Linked DNA regions of Halorhodospira halophila SL1. Each later gene encodes a partner of the first gene's protein in a complex. Links are inferred from orthologs where the notes say so. Each region holds a gene or a part of one and is shown in the gene's direction. Other genes may lie near its edges. The genes, in order: accD, accB, accC and HHAL_RS07300.

The links.
Region 2: the proteins of accD (region 1) and accB are in contact, whole or in part, in a solved structure (PDB 8UXZ), measured with the Escherichia coli proteins. The link is inferred for Halorhodospira halophila SL1 from one-to-one orthologs.
Region 3: the proteins of accD (region 1) and accC are in contact, whole or in part, in a solved structure (PDB 8UXZ), measured with the Escherichia coli proteins. The link is inferred for Halorhodospira halophila SL1 from one-to-one orthologs.
Region 4: the proteins of accD (region 1) and HHAL_RS07300 are in contact, whole or in part, in a solved structure (PDB 8UXZ), measured with the Escherichia coli proteins. The link is inferred for Halorhodospira halophila SL1 from one-to-one orthologs.

Annotation. Positions count from the first base shown.
Region 1 is NC_008789.1:1,973,160-1,976,390, reverse strand. Bases 233-3,231 are described here. They hold accD (acetyl-CoA carboxylase, carboxyltransferase subunit beta), read left to right. Parts: upstream 233-1,226; coding sequence 1,227-2,237; downstream 2,238-3,231. Other genes in these bases: HHAL_RS09085 (bifunctional folylpolyglutamate synthase/dihydrofolate synthase), read left to right, coding at 2,234-3,231; trpA (tryptophan synthase subunit alpha), read left to right, coding at 409-1,230; trpB (tryptophan synthase subunit beta), read left to right, coding at 233-412. Also shown: more of trpB, read left to right, coding at 1-232.
Region 2 is NC_008789.1:2,560,952-2,563,948, reverse strand. Bases 233-2,997 are described here. They hold accB (acetyl-CoA carboxylase biotin carboxyl carrier protein), read left to right. Parts: upstream 233-1,259; coding sequence 1,260-1,736; downstream 1,737-2,997. Other genes in these bases: accC (acetyl-CoA carboxylase biotin carboxylase subunit), read left to right, coding at 1,746-2,997; aroQ (type II 3-dehydroquinate dehydratase), read left to right, coding at 793-1,239; dsbD (protein-disulfide reductase DsbD), read left to right, coding at 233-602. Also shown: more of dsbD, read left to right, coding at 1-232. UniProt on the Escherichia coli protein: This protein is a component of the acetyl coenzyme A carboxylase complex; first, biotin carboxylase catalyzes the carboxylation of the carrier protein and then the transcarboxylase transfers the carboxyl group to form malonyl-CoA.
Region 3 is NC_008789.1:2,559,800-2,562,969, reverse strand. Bases 1-2,938 are described here. They hold accC (acetyl-CoA carboxylase biotin carboxylase subunit), read left to right. Parts: upstream 1-766; coding sequence 767-2,110; downstream 2,111-2,938. Other genes in these bases: HHAL_RS11780 (sulfite exporter TauE/SafE family protein), read right to left, coding at 2,753-2,938; HHAL_RS11785 (YfaZ family outer membrane protein), read left to right, coding at 2,179-2,751; accB (acetyl-CoA carboxylase biotin carboxyl carrier protein), read left to right, coding at 281-757; aroQ (type II 3-dehydroquinate dehydratase), read left to right, coding at 1-260. Also shown: more of HHAL_RS11780, read right to left, coding at 2,939-3,170. UniProt on the Escherichia coli protein: This protein is a component of the acetyl coenzyme A carboxylase complex; first, biotin carboxylase catalyzes the carboxylation of the carrier protein and then the transcarboxylase transfers the carboxyl group to form malonyl-CoA.
Region 4 is NC_008789.1:1,554,708-1,557,910, reverse strand. Bases 187-3,157 are described here. They hold HHAL_RS07300 (acetyl-CoA carboxylase carboxyltransferase subunit alpha), read left to right. Parts: upstream 187-1,179; coding sequence 1,180-2,136; downstream 2,137-3,157. Other genes in these bases: tilS (tRNA lysidine(34) synthetase TilS), read left to right, coding at 2,142-3,157; HHAL_RS07305 (hypothetical protein), read left to right, coding at 691-1,074; HHAL_RS07310 (fumarylacetoacetate hydrolase family protein), read right to left, coding at 187-578. In the rest of the region: more of HHAL_RS07310, read right to left, coding at 1-186; more of tilS, read left to right, coding at 3,158-3,203. UniProt on the Escherichia coli protein: Component of the acetyl coenzyme A carboxylase (ACC) complex. First, biotin carboxylase catalyzes the carboxylation of biotin on its carrier protein (BCCP) and then the CO(2) group is transferred by the carboxyltransferase to acetyl-CoA to form malonyl-CoA.

The DNA of each region.
Region 1 (3,231 bases):
GGGCGAGGGCCTGGCCTCCGGCCGGCACGCCGCCCCGCTCAACGCCGGCCGCCCCGGTGTGCTCCACGGTGCGCGCAGTTACCTGATGGAGTCCGACGAGGGGCAGATCATCGGTACGCATTCGATCTCCGCCGGGCTCGATTACCCCGGCGTCGGCCCTGAGCACGCGTGGCTGAAGGATTCCGGGCGCGCCGAGTATGTGACGGTCACCGACGCCGAGGCCCTGGCCGCTTTCCACCGGCTCAGCCGCACCGAAGGCATCCTGCCGGCGCTGGAGACCTCCCACGCCGTCGCCCACGCGGAACGCCTGGCCGCGGAACTCGGCCCGGACGCTGCGCTGGTGGTCAATCTCTCCGGGCGGGGCGATAAGGACATCGCCACGGTCGCGGCGCAGGAGGGCATCGAGCTGTGAGCCGCATCGCTGAACGTTTCCGTGCCTGCCGTTCCGCCGGCCGGACGGCCTTGATTCCCTACATCACCGGTGGCGACCCGTCGCCCGATGACACCGTGCGCCTGATGCACGCCCTGGTGGCCGGCGGCGCCGACGTCATCGAGATTGGCGTGCCGTTCTCCGATCCGATGGCTGACGGTCCTGTGATCCAGGCGGCGTGTGCCCGGGCCCTGGCGGCCGGCACGACGCCGGCGCGGCTGTTCGAGGTGGTGCGCCGCTTCCGAGAGGAGGATCCGGACACGCCGGTGGTCTTCATGGGCTACGCCAATATCCTCGAGGCTGCCGGTTATCGCGCCTTCGTTCGCGATGCGGCGGCCGCCGGCGTCGACGGCCTGCTCACCGTTGACCTGCCGCCGGAGGAGGCCGGGGCGTTGGCCGATGAGGCCCGGGTCCAGGGTGTCGATCTGATCTACCTGGTGGCGCCCAATACGAGCGCCGAACGCGTGGAGCGGGTCTGTTCGGTGGCCGGCGGTTTTGTCTACGCGGTGGCCCTCAAGGGGGTGACCGGGTCGGCGGACCTGGACGCCGGGTTGGTCGGGCAGCAGGTCGCCGGCATCCGTCGGGTGACCGATCTACCGGTGGCCGTCGGATTCGGGGTGCGTGATCCGCAAAGTGCCGCGGCACTGGCGCCGTGTGCCGACGGCGTGATCGTCGGCAGCGCGTTGGTGCGTATGATTGGTGAGCACGGGGCGGCGGCGGATCTGCCCGAGCGTCTGCGCGATGCCGTCCTGGCCCTGCGCCGGGCGATGGACGACACGACGACGGGGGGTGACTCGTGAGCTGGTTTCAGAAACTCATGCCGCGGCGGATCCGGACCGACGCCGGTCCGCGCAGTCGCAGTGTTCCAGAGGGCCTGTGGACCAAGTGCGAGTCCTGCCAGGGGATCCTCTATCGCCCGGATCTGGAGCGCAATCTCGAGGTCTGCCCGAAGTGCGGTGCGCACATGCGGATCTCGGCCCGGCAGCGCCTGCGGCTGTTTCTGGACGAGTCCTGCGAGGCGGTTGAGATCGGTGCAGAACTGCAGCCGTCGGATTTCCTGCGTTTTCGTGACAGCAAGCGCTATCGGGATCGTCTGAACCAGGCGCAGAAGGCCACCGGCGAGAACGACGCCCTGGTGGCGATGCGTGGTGCCGTGCATCAGCGGCCGGTGGTGGTCTGCGCCTTCGAGTTCGGCTTCATGGGCGGGTCCATGGGCACCATCGTCGGTGAACGCTTCTGCCGCGCCGCCGAAGAGGCGCGGGCCAACGACATCCCGCTGGTCTGTTTCTCGGCCTCGGGTGGTGCCCGCATGCAGGAGGCGCTGTTCTCGTTGATGCAGATGGCCAAGACCTCGGCGGCCATCTCGCGACTCAACGAGGCGCGCGTACCGTACATCTCGGTACTGACCGATCCGACCATGGGTGGTGTCTCGGCCAGTCTGGCGACCCTGGGGGACGTCATCATCGCCGAGCCCGGTGCATTGATCGGCTTTGCTGGACCGCGGGTGATCGAGCAGACCGTGCGTGAGACGCTGCCGGAAGGCTTCCAGCGGGCCGAGTTCCTTCTCGACCACGGAGCCATCGACATGATTGTTGATCGGCGCGATATGCGTGACGAGATCGCCTCGCTGATGGGCAAGCTCGGCGGAGATGTCTCGGTGGCGCCGGCCCCCGCCCCCGCGGCAACCGTCGACCCTGAGCCGGAGAGCGCAGAGCCCGAGGCGCCGGCCGAGGAGGCCGGGCCCGCTGGGGCGGCGGGGGATCAGGCTGGTGAGAGCCAGGACGAGGGCGACCCCCGCAACGCATGAACGGTGCCCGCAGGCCGCAGCCGGCCGCTCCGCCAGATCTTGAGGGTTGGCTGGCCCGACTGGAAGCGGCTCACCCGACGGCCATCGACCTCGGTCTGGAGCGCGTGGCCGCCGTGGGCCTGCGCCTTGGTGTCCTCGCCCCGGCGGCGCGGGTGGTTACGGTCGGTGGGACCAACGGCAAGGGGAGTGTGGCGCGGACCCTGGAGGCGCTGCTGCGCGGTCTCGGGGTGAGCACAGCCCTCTACACCTCGCCCCATTTCCAGCGCTTTAACGAGCGGATGCGCCTCGACGGGGTCGAGGTGGCCGATGCCCCATTGGTCAAGGCGCTGGGCCGGGTCGAGGAGGCCCGGGGCGACGCTGACGTCAGTCTGACCTATTTCGAGCATACGACCCTGGCCGCCTTCGATCTCTTTGCGCGCAGCGGTGCTCGGGTCTGGATCCTGGAGGTGGGGCTGGGCGGGCGGCTGGACGCTGTGAACGCCATCGACGCGGATGTGGCGGTGGTCACCCGGATTGCCCGCGACCACGCCGAATTCCTCGGCGACGACCTGCAGGCGATTGCCGCCGAGAAGGCCGGCATCTTCCGCAAGGGGCGACCGGCGGTGATCGGTCAGCAGGACGCCCCGGCGGCGCTGCGTCAGTCGGCGCTGGAGGTCGGCGCCGAGGTCGCGCAGGCCGGGGTGGAGTGGACGTTCTCCGCCGAGGCCGACGGGCGCTGGTGGTGGCGCTGTGGCGAGTACCACTGGGGGGGGCTGCCGGCCTCGGGGATCCCGGGGTGCGCTGCGCGCGGCAACGTGGCTACCGCCTTGGCCGCCCTCGTTCAGCTGCCGGAGGCGGTTGGCGTGGACGCGGCGGCCGTCGCCAGGCTCCTGGATGGGGTGCGGGTGCCCGGGCGTCTGGAGCGGATCGAGGCCGGGTCACTGGAGTGGCTGTTGGATGTCGCGCATAATGCCGATGGTGCGGAGGAGCTCGCCCGGGTGCTGGATGACCGAAC
Region 2 (2,997 bases), 590 kb from region 1 along the record:
CTGGTTGGGCGGTGTTGCTGCTGGCGGCTGCGGTGTGGCTGGCCTGGCGGCTGCTGCGCAGTCGCGGCACCGGTGGTTCGGTGCCGGCCCGGGGCGCCGGGGCCACGCTGGCGGCCGTGCTGGCGGTAGCCGGTGCTGCCCAGGTCCTCGGGGCGGTCACCGGTGCCGGTGACCCGCTGCGCCCCTGGGTGGGGATCACCGGCGACCCATACGCCCAGGCCCGCGCCCAGGTGCTCGAGGAGTGGCGGCACGTCGAGACCCTCGATGAGCTTGAGGAGCTGCTTGACGAGGCCCGCGAGGCGGGGCGCCCGGTGGTGATCGACTTCTCGGCCGAGTGGTGCGTCTACTGTGTCCAGCTTGAGGAGCGTACGCTTCCGGATGACCGGGTCCAGGCGGCCCTTGAAGGCGCCGAGAAGGTACGCATCGACGTCACCGACATGACCGATGCTGATCGGGAACTGATGGAGGCCTACGGCGTCTATCTGCCTCCCGCGATCCTGTTCTACAACGGCGAGGGCGAGGAGCAATCGGAGTACCGGGTGGCCGGCTTCAAGGACGCCGAGGCGTTTGCCGAGCGCACGCGCGAGGCCTTCGGTGGGTGACCGGGGGGTCTGGGACGTTGCGGTCCACGCCGGCCGGGGTAGCCGGCCGGCGTGGACGGTGGGCGTGGACAATCGGTCGCAGGCATCCCCGGCGAAACGGCCGGGATTGTGTCGGGATCACCGTAAAACTAGACAATCTTCCGGCGCTCAGTCAGAATCGCGGGCGGTGCGAGTCGGGTGAGCGCGTGTCATGCCCAAGCTGTTGTTACTCCACGGGCCCAATCTGAATCGACTGGGGACCCGCGAGCCGGAGCGCTACGGACGGCTGACGCTTCAGGACATCGAAACCCGCTTGCGGTCCATCTGCGACGCGGCCGGCGTGCAGTTGTGCAGCGCCCAGTCCAATCATGAGGGCGAGCTCATCGATCGGATCCACGCCGCGGCGGATGAAGGCGTCGAGTTCATCGTCATCAATCCCGCGGCCCTGACGCACACCAGTGTCGGTCTGCGCGACGCGCTGCTTGCCGTTGCGCTGCCGTTCATCGAGGTGCACTTGAGCAACGTCCACGCCCGCGAGGCGTTCCGGCAACACTCTTATCTGTCCGACATCGCCGAGGGGGTGATCACCGGCCTCGGCGCGGACGGCTATGACTTCGCGGCCCGTGCAGCCATCCGGCGCATGGGCGGTCAGGCCTGAACACAGGGTTTCGTCGATCTATGGATATTCGCAAGATCAAACGTCTTATCGAGCTGCTCGACGAGTCCGGCGTCCACGAGATTGAGATCGCCGAGGGCGAAGAGTCGGTCCGGATCACGCGCAATGCGCCCAACCCGCCACCGCAGCCGCAGCCGACCTACGCCGCTCCGGCGCCGGCCGCGGCTCCGCCGGCGGCTGCAGCCGGGGCGCCGGCCGCCGGCGCGGCCGACCCCGAGGAAGCCGGTGAGGACGAGCCGGAGGGCGAGCCGATCCGTTCGCCGATGGTTGGGACCTTCTACCGGGCCCCGTCGCCGACGGCCAAGCCGTTCGTCGAGGAGGGGCAGCGGATCAAGGCCGGTGATACGTTGTGCATCGTCGAAGCGATGAAGATGCTCAACCAGATCGAGGCCGACCGCGACGGGGTCATCACCGCCGTTCTGGTCGAGAATGGTCAGCCCGTCGAGTACGACCAGCCGCTGTTCCTGATCTCCGACTGAGTGAGCACCATGCAGAAGATCCTCATCGCCAACCGCGGCGAGATCGCGCTGCGCATCCTGCGCGCCTGTCGTGAGCTGGGTATCCGCAGTGTCGCCGTCCACTCCGCGGCCGATCGCGAGCTCAAGCACGTGCGTCTGGCCGACGAGTCGGTCTGCATCGGGCCGAACAACGTCCGCGACAGCTACCTCAACATCCCGGCGATCATCGCCGCCGCCGAGGTCACCGATTCCACTGCTATCCACCCCGGCTACGGCTTCCTCTCCGAGAACGCCGATTTCGCCGAGCGGGTCGAGCAGTCGGGCTTCGTGTTCATCGGACCGCGGGCGGAGAGCATCCGCACCATGGGCGACAAGGTCTCGGCGATCCGCGCCATGAAGGAGGCTGGCGTGCCGTGCGTGCCCGGCTCCAATGGCCCGGTCCCTGACGACGATCCCGATGAGACGCTGCGCATCGCCTCCGAGATCGGCTATCCGATCATGATCAAGGCAGCCTCGGGCGGCGGCGGCCGGGGCATGCGCGTGGTGCGCAGCGAGGCGGCGCTGCTCAATGCCGTGTCGTTGACCCGCGGCGAGGCCGAGAACGCCTTCGGCGACGGTACCGTCTACATGGAGAAGTACCTGGAGAAGCCGCGCCATATCGAGGTGCAGGTGCTCGCCGACCACCACGGCAACGCCATCCACCTCGGTGAGCGCGACTGCTCCATGCAGCGGCGGCATCAGAAGGTGGTCGAGGAGGCCCCGGCCCCGGGGATCACCGAGGCGCAGCGGCGCGACATCGGGGAACGCTGCGCCGAGGCGTGCCGGCAGATGGGCTATCGCGGCGCGGGCACCTTCGAGTTCCTGTACGAGAACGGCGAGTTCTACTTCATCGAGATGAACACCCGCATCCAGGTCGAGCACCCGGTCACCGAGATGGTCACCGGCTGCGATCTGGTTGCCGAGCAGATCCGCATCGCCTCGGGCGAGCCGCTGAGCTGGCGCCAGGAAGACATCCAGGTGCGGGGCCACGCGGTGGAGTGTCGGATCAACGCCGAGGATCCGAAGACGCTGATGCCCTGCCCGGGCACCATCGATCACTTCCACGCCCCGGGCGGCCCCGGGGTGCGGGTCGATTCCCACGTCTACACCGGCTACGCGGTGCCGCCGTATTTCGACTCCATGATCGGTAAGCTGATCACCCACGGTCCGAGCCGTGACAGCGCCCTGGCGCGGATGCGCACGGCGCTCTCCGAGATCGTGGTCAGCGGTATCGGTACCAATA
Region 3 (3,170 bases), 590 kb from region 1 along the record:
CCGCGGCGGATGAAGGCGTCGAGTTCATCGTCATCAATCCCGCGGCCCTGACGCACACCAGTGTCGGTCTGCGCGACGCGCTGCTTGCCGTTGCGCTGCCGTTCATCGAGGTGCACTTGAGCAACGTCCACGCCCGCGAGGCGTTCCGGCAACACTCTTATCTGTCCGACATCGCCGAGGGGGTGATCACCGGCCTCGGCGCGGACGGCTATGACTTCGCGGCCCGTGCAGCCATCCGGCGCATGGGCGGTCAGGCCTGAACACAGGGTTTCGTCGATCTATGGATATTCGCAAGATCAAACGTCTTATCGAGCTGCTCGACGAGTCCGGCGTCCACGAGATTGAGATCGCCGAGGGCGAAGAGTCGGTCCGGATCACGCGCAATGCGCCCAACCCGCCACCGCAGCCGCAGCCGACCTACGCCGCTCCGGCGCCGGCCGCGGCTCCGCCGGCGGCTGCAGCCGGGGCGCCGGCCGCCGGCGCGGCCGACCCCGAGGAAGCCGGTGAGGACGAGCCGGAGGGCGAGCCGATCCGTTCGCCGATGGTTGGGACCTTCTACCGGGCCCCGTCGCCGACGGCCAAGCCGTTCGTCGAGGAGGGGCAGCGGATCAAGGCCGGTGATACGTTGTGCATCGTCGAAGCGATGAAGATGCTCAACCAGATCGAGGCCGACCGCGACGGGGTCATCACCGCCGTTCTGGTCGAGAATGGTCAGCCCGTCGAGTACGACCAGCCGCTGTTCCTGATCTCCGACTGAGTGAGCACCATGCAGAAGATCCTCATCGCCAACCGCGGCGAGATCGCGCTGCGCATCCTGCGCGCCTGTCGTGAGCTGGGTATCCGCAGTGTCGCCGTCCACTCCGCGGCCGATCGCGAGCTCAAGCACGTGCGTCTGGCCGACGAGTCGGTCTGCATCGGGCCGAACAACGTCCGCGACAGCTACCTCAACATCCCGGCGATCATCGCCGCCGCCGAGGTCACCGATTCCACTGCTATCCACCCCGGCTACGGCTTCCTCTCCGAGAACGCCGATTTCGCCGAGCGGGTCGAGCAGTCGGGCTTCGTGTTCATCGGACCGCGGGCGGAGAGCATCCGCACCATGGGCGACAAGGTCTCGGCGATCCGCGCCATGAAGGAGGCTGGCGTGCCGTGCGTGCCCGGCTCCAATGGCCCGGTCCCTGACGACGATCCCGATGAGACGCTGCGCATCGCCTCCGAGATCGGCTATCCGATCATGATCAAGGCAGCCTCGGGCGGCGGCGGCCGGGGCATGCGCGTGGTGCGCAGCGAGGCGGCGCTGCTCAATGCCGTGTCGTTGACCCGCGGCGAGGCCGAGAACGCCTTCGGCGACGGTACCGTCTACATGGAGAAGTACCTGGAGAAGCCGCGCCATATCGAGGTGCAGGTGCTCGCCGACCACCACGGCAACGCCATCCACCTCGGTGAGCGCGACTGCTCCATGCAGCGGCGGCATCAGAAGGTGGTCGAGGAGGCCCCGGCCCCGGGGATCACCGAGGCGCAGCGGCGCGACATCGGGGAACGCTGCGCCGAGGCGTGCCGGCAGATGGGCTATCGCGGCGCGGGCACCTTCGAGTTCCTGTACGAGAACGGCGAGTTCTACTTCATCGAGATGAACACCCGCATCCAGGTCGAGCACCCGGTCACCGAGATGGTCACCGGCTGCGATCTGGTTGCCGAGCAGATCCGCATCGCCTCGGGCGAGCCGCTGAGCTGGCGCCAGGAAGACATCCAGGTGCGGGGCCACGCGGTGGAGTGTCGGATCAACGCCGAGGATCCGAAGACGCTGATGCCCTGCCCGGGCACCATCGATCACTTCCACGCCCCGGGCGGCCCCGGGGTGCGGGTCGATTCCCACGTCTACACCGGCTACGCGGTGCCGCCGTATTTCGACTCCATGATCGGTAAGCTGATCACCCACGGTCCGAGCCGTGACAGCGCCCTGGCGCGGATGCGCACGGCGCTCTCCGAGATCGTGGTCAGCGGTATCGGTACCAATATCTCGCTGCAGCAGGAGATCATCGGGGATGCCGCGTTCCGCGCCGGCGGGACCGACATCCACTATCTGGAGAAGAAGCTCGCCCTCGATTGAGGCTTGCACCACGGTGCGGCGACGCCCTGTAATGGGGGCAGGCGGGCAAACCCGGTGGGGAGACGAGCATGATCAAGCGGATCGCGGCGGTGGCGGCCCTGGCCATGTGGGCGACAGCCCCGATGGCGCGGGAGCTGGACGTCAATCTTCACGACGACGCCGCCGAGGTGGGCCTTTATTTCCCCCCCACCGAGGATATGTACGTCGAGGATGCGGATCTGGGCGGGAGCCTCTTCTTCAATGACGACGGCGACGTCGCCCTCAGCGGCATCGTCCACGTCACCGGGCCGCCGGCCGAGGGGTTCAGCCCGCTGCAGTTCGGCGCCGGCGCCAAGGGGTATCTGATCTACGCCGACGAGCCCGAGCGCACCGTTGGCGCCCTGGCGCTGGGTGGCTCCGCGCGCATCAGCATTCCCGCCCAGGTGCCCCAGGCGCTGGTCTTCCGCGGTCATGTGGCGCCGAACATCACCGCCTTCGGGCGTGCCAAGCGGGTCTTCGAGGGCAACATCCGCTACGAACTCGACTTCACCCCGCGGGCCAGCGCCTACCTCGGGTTCCGCTACCTGCGCCTGCGCATGTCCGGGGGTAGCAATCAGACCCTGGACAACAACCTCCACCTCGGGGTGCGGGTGCGGTTCTAGGTCAGCTGAGCAGCAGCCGCAGGGCCACGACCAGCAGCACTGCGGCGAACAGCCGGCGCAGCTGCCGGGCGGGGACGCGGTGGGCCAGGCGCGCGGCCAGCGAAGAGGCCAGCAGGCTGGCGGCGACGACCCCGGCGAACGCCGGCCAGTAAATGTAGCCGGTGGCACCCGACGGCAGCTGCGGGTGCCCCCACCCCACCATCAAGTATCCCAGCGCACCGGTCAGGCCCAGCGGTAGCGCAGTGGCCGAAGACGTCCCCACAGCCCGGTGCATGGCTACGCCGCGCCAGACCAGGTAGGGGACCGTCACCGTGCCGCCGCTGACCCCCACCATGGCCGACAGCGTCCCGATGCCGCCGCCGACGCCGGCCAGGACGCCGGTGCCTCCGCCGCCGCCGCGCCGCGGCGGCTGCCAGCCG
Region 4 (3,203 bases), 420 kb from region 1 along the record:
ACCGCATTGGCGGTGGTGATCCAGGGCCCCATCGGGCAGCTGCCGTCCACCGATTTGCCGAGGAAGAACTGCTTGTGTCGGAACTGCAGGTCCCGCGCGGAGAGGTCGTTGACGACGGTGTAGCCGAAGACGTGCTGAAGGGCGTCCTGTTCGCGGATGTGTCGTCCGCCCCGGCCTATGACGACCGCGAGCTCCACCTCCCAGTCCAGCTCGCTGGTGACGGACGGGTCGAGGATGAAATCGTCGTAGGGACCGGCGACACTGGTTGTTGCCTTGGTGAAGACCACCGGGGCTTCGGGCAGGGCGAGCTCATCGCCCTTGGCCTGCTGGGATTCCCGGGCGTGGTCGGCGTAGTTCAGCCCGAGGCAGATCACATTGCGCGGTGGGTGTGGCAGAGGCGCGAGGAAGGTCAGGGCCTCGGCGGTGACCCGTGGCCAGTCGTAGCCGGCTTCGGGGACGGTGCCGGCGCATAGGTGTTCACCCAGATCCCCGGGAGTGGGGGATACCGCCCAGCGGTCGCCCTGCTCGTGAACGGCGATCCGGGAAACGCCTTGATGACGGACGGTGGTGATGCGCATGGTGCCGTTTCCGCGTGTGGGGTTGCGATCGGGCCTGCCAATCGCCATTGTCCCGCAAATGGCGCCGTGCGTCGACGGTGGTGCACTCGGGGCCATCGGAGGAGGGGTGTAGATGCACGATCACGCTGGCGATGGCCCCCTGGAACGGCGGGTGCTTGAGGCCATTCGGCGAGTGGCTGCAGTCTTCGCCGATCCGCTCCTGGCGCCGCTGGATGCTGGCGCCGATGGTGTGGCCGAGCGCCCGCCTGCGGAAGGTGACGAGCAGCCCGAATATGTGCTGGCGTTGACCAGCACCGCCGGATGCCGGGTCGAGGTGCGCATTCCGGAGGCGGATCTGCTGGCGCTGGAGGGAGATGGCGTTGCCCATTCGGTCTATCAGACCCTGGTGCGTGAGTGCGGCGCCCACCTGGCCGAGCGCGAGACGCTGATCGTCACCACTCGCGGGCGTCCGGGTCCGGGCCAGTTGTTCCGTGTTTATCGACAGCGGCTCGGGTAGGCCAACCCGCCGTCCCCACAGGGGTTTCGCTTCTGGTAAGGTACGGCCAGCACGCAGGCTGCCTGCGGTATTCGCCCGCCCATCCGAGAGGTCAACGGGGAGCTCATGACCAAGAACTTTCTGGATTTTGAGCAGCCGATCGCCGAACTTGAGGCCAAGATCGAAGAGCTGCGCAACGTCGGCCAGGATTCCGAGGTCAACATCAACGAGGAGATCCAGCGCCTCGAGGCCAAGAGCCGCTCGCTGACGGAGAAGATCTTCTCCTCGCTGAGCGCCTGGCAGATCGTGCAGCTGGCCCGTCACCCCGAGCGCCCCTACCTCTTCGACTACATCGAGCGCATCTTCACCGATTTCCAGGAGTTGCACGGGGATCGGGCCTACGCGGACGATGCCGCGATCGCCGGCGGCGTGGCCCGTTTCGACGGGCGGCCGGTGATGGTTATCGGGCAACAGAAGGGGCGGGATACCAAGGAGAAGGTGCGCCGCAACTTCGGTATGCCCCGTCCCGAGGGGTACCGCAAGGCGCTGCGGCTGATGCGCATGGCCGAGCGCTTCGGGCTGCCGATCTTCACCTTCATCGATACGCCGGGCGCCTATCCCGGGGTCGGGGCCGAGGAGCGCGGACAGAGCGAAGCTATCGCCCGCAATCTTGCCGAGATGGCCCAACTGCGCGTGCCGGTGATCTGCACGGTGGTGGGTGAGGGCGGATCGGGCGGGGCGCTGGCAATCAGTGTCGGCAACCGGCTGCTGATGCTGCGCTACTCGGTCTATTCGGTGATCTCGCCCGAGGGGTGCGCCTCAATCCTGTGGAAGAGTTCGGAGCGGGCCGCCGATGCCGCCGAGGCGATGCAGATGGCGGCCGAACGGCTCCACGACCTGGGCATCGTCGATCGCGTCATCCCCGAGCCGCTGGGCGGTGCCCACCGCGATTACGAAGCCATGGCCGAGACGCTGCGCGAGGCGCTCCGCGAGGAGTGGGCGCGGGTCGGCCAGATGAGCCCGGATGAACTGGTGGCGGACCGCCACCAGCGCCTTGCCGCGATCGGCCAGCCCCAGGGGTAACGGCCGTGCTGGACCGCCGGGTGCTGGTGGCTCGATTGCTGGGCCTGGCGCCCGCGGCCGCGGCTTACCGCGTCGCGTTCAGCGGCGGGCGGGACTCCACCGCTTTGCTGCATGCCCTTGCCGAGGTTCGCGACCGGCTTCCGGCCCCCTTAGCCGCTGTCCACATCGATCACGGTCTGCATCCCGAATCGGCCCGCTGGGCCGAGGCGTGTGAGAGCGTCTGCGAGCGCCTCGGGGTGGGGCTGGAGTGTCGCCGCGTGGTGGTTCCGCCGTCGGCCGGTCAGGGGCTGGAGGCTGCGGCCCGCGAGGCTCGCTATCGAGCCTTCGGCGAGCTCTTGGCCGCGGGGGACTGCCTGGTTCTGGCCCACCACGCTGATGATCAGGCGGAGACCTTTCTGCTCCGGGCGCTGCGCGGTGGGGGGTTGCACGGTCTCTGTGCCATGCCGGCCTGGCGGCCGCTGGGACGGGGCCGGCTGGTGCGTCCCCTGCTGGAGGTGCCGCGCACGGCGCTGACCGCCTACCTGCAGTCCCGGTCCCTGGACTGGATCGAGGATCCGGCCAACCGAGATCCCGCCCATGACCGGGTCTATCTGCGCGAGCGGGTGCTGCCGGTGCTCGCTGCACGTTGGCCGGATGCCACCGGACACCTGCAGTCGGCAGTGGCCTCGTTGCAAGCGGATCAGGCCCTGCTGGGCGGGTATCTGGACCGTGATCTGGCGACGGCGCGTGCCGCCGATGGCCGCCCCGCGGTGGCGGAGCTGCGGCGCCTCATGCCGTATCAGCGTCAGGCGGTGGTACGGCACTGGTTGGTCTGCTCTGGCTATCGCCCGCCACCGGGGCGCCGCTTGGCCGCCGGCGTGCAGGCGCTGATCGAGTCGGGCCCGGATGCCCAGCCGGAGTTGCGGTGGACGGATGGGTGCATCCGGCGCTATCGGGGGCGGCTCTACCTGTTGGCTGCCGTCCCGCCGCCTGCAGATCCCGAGCCGCGCCCGCAGGCCTGGGCCGGGCAGGGGCGGCTGATCCTCGCCGGCGGGGCGTTGTCCGCGCAGTGGAGCCCGGCGGGGATC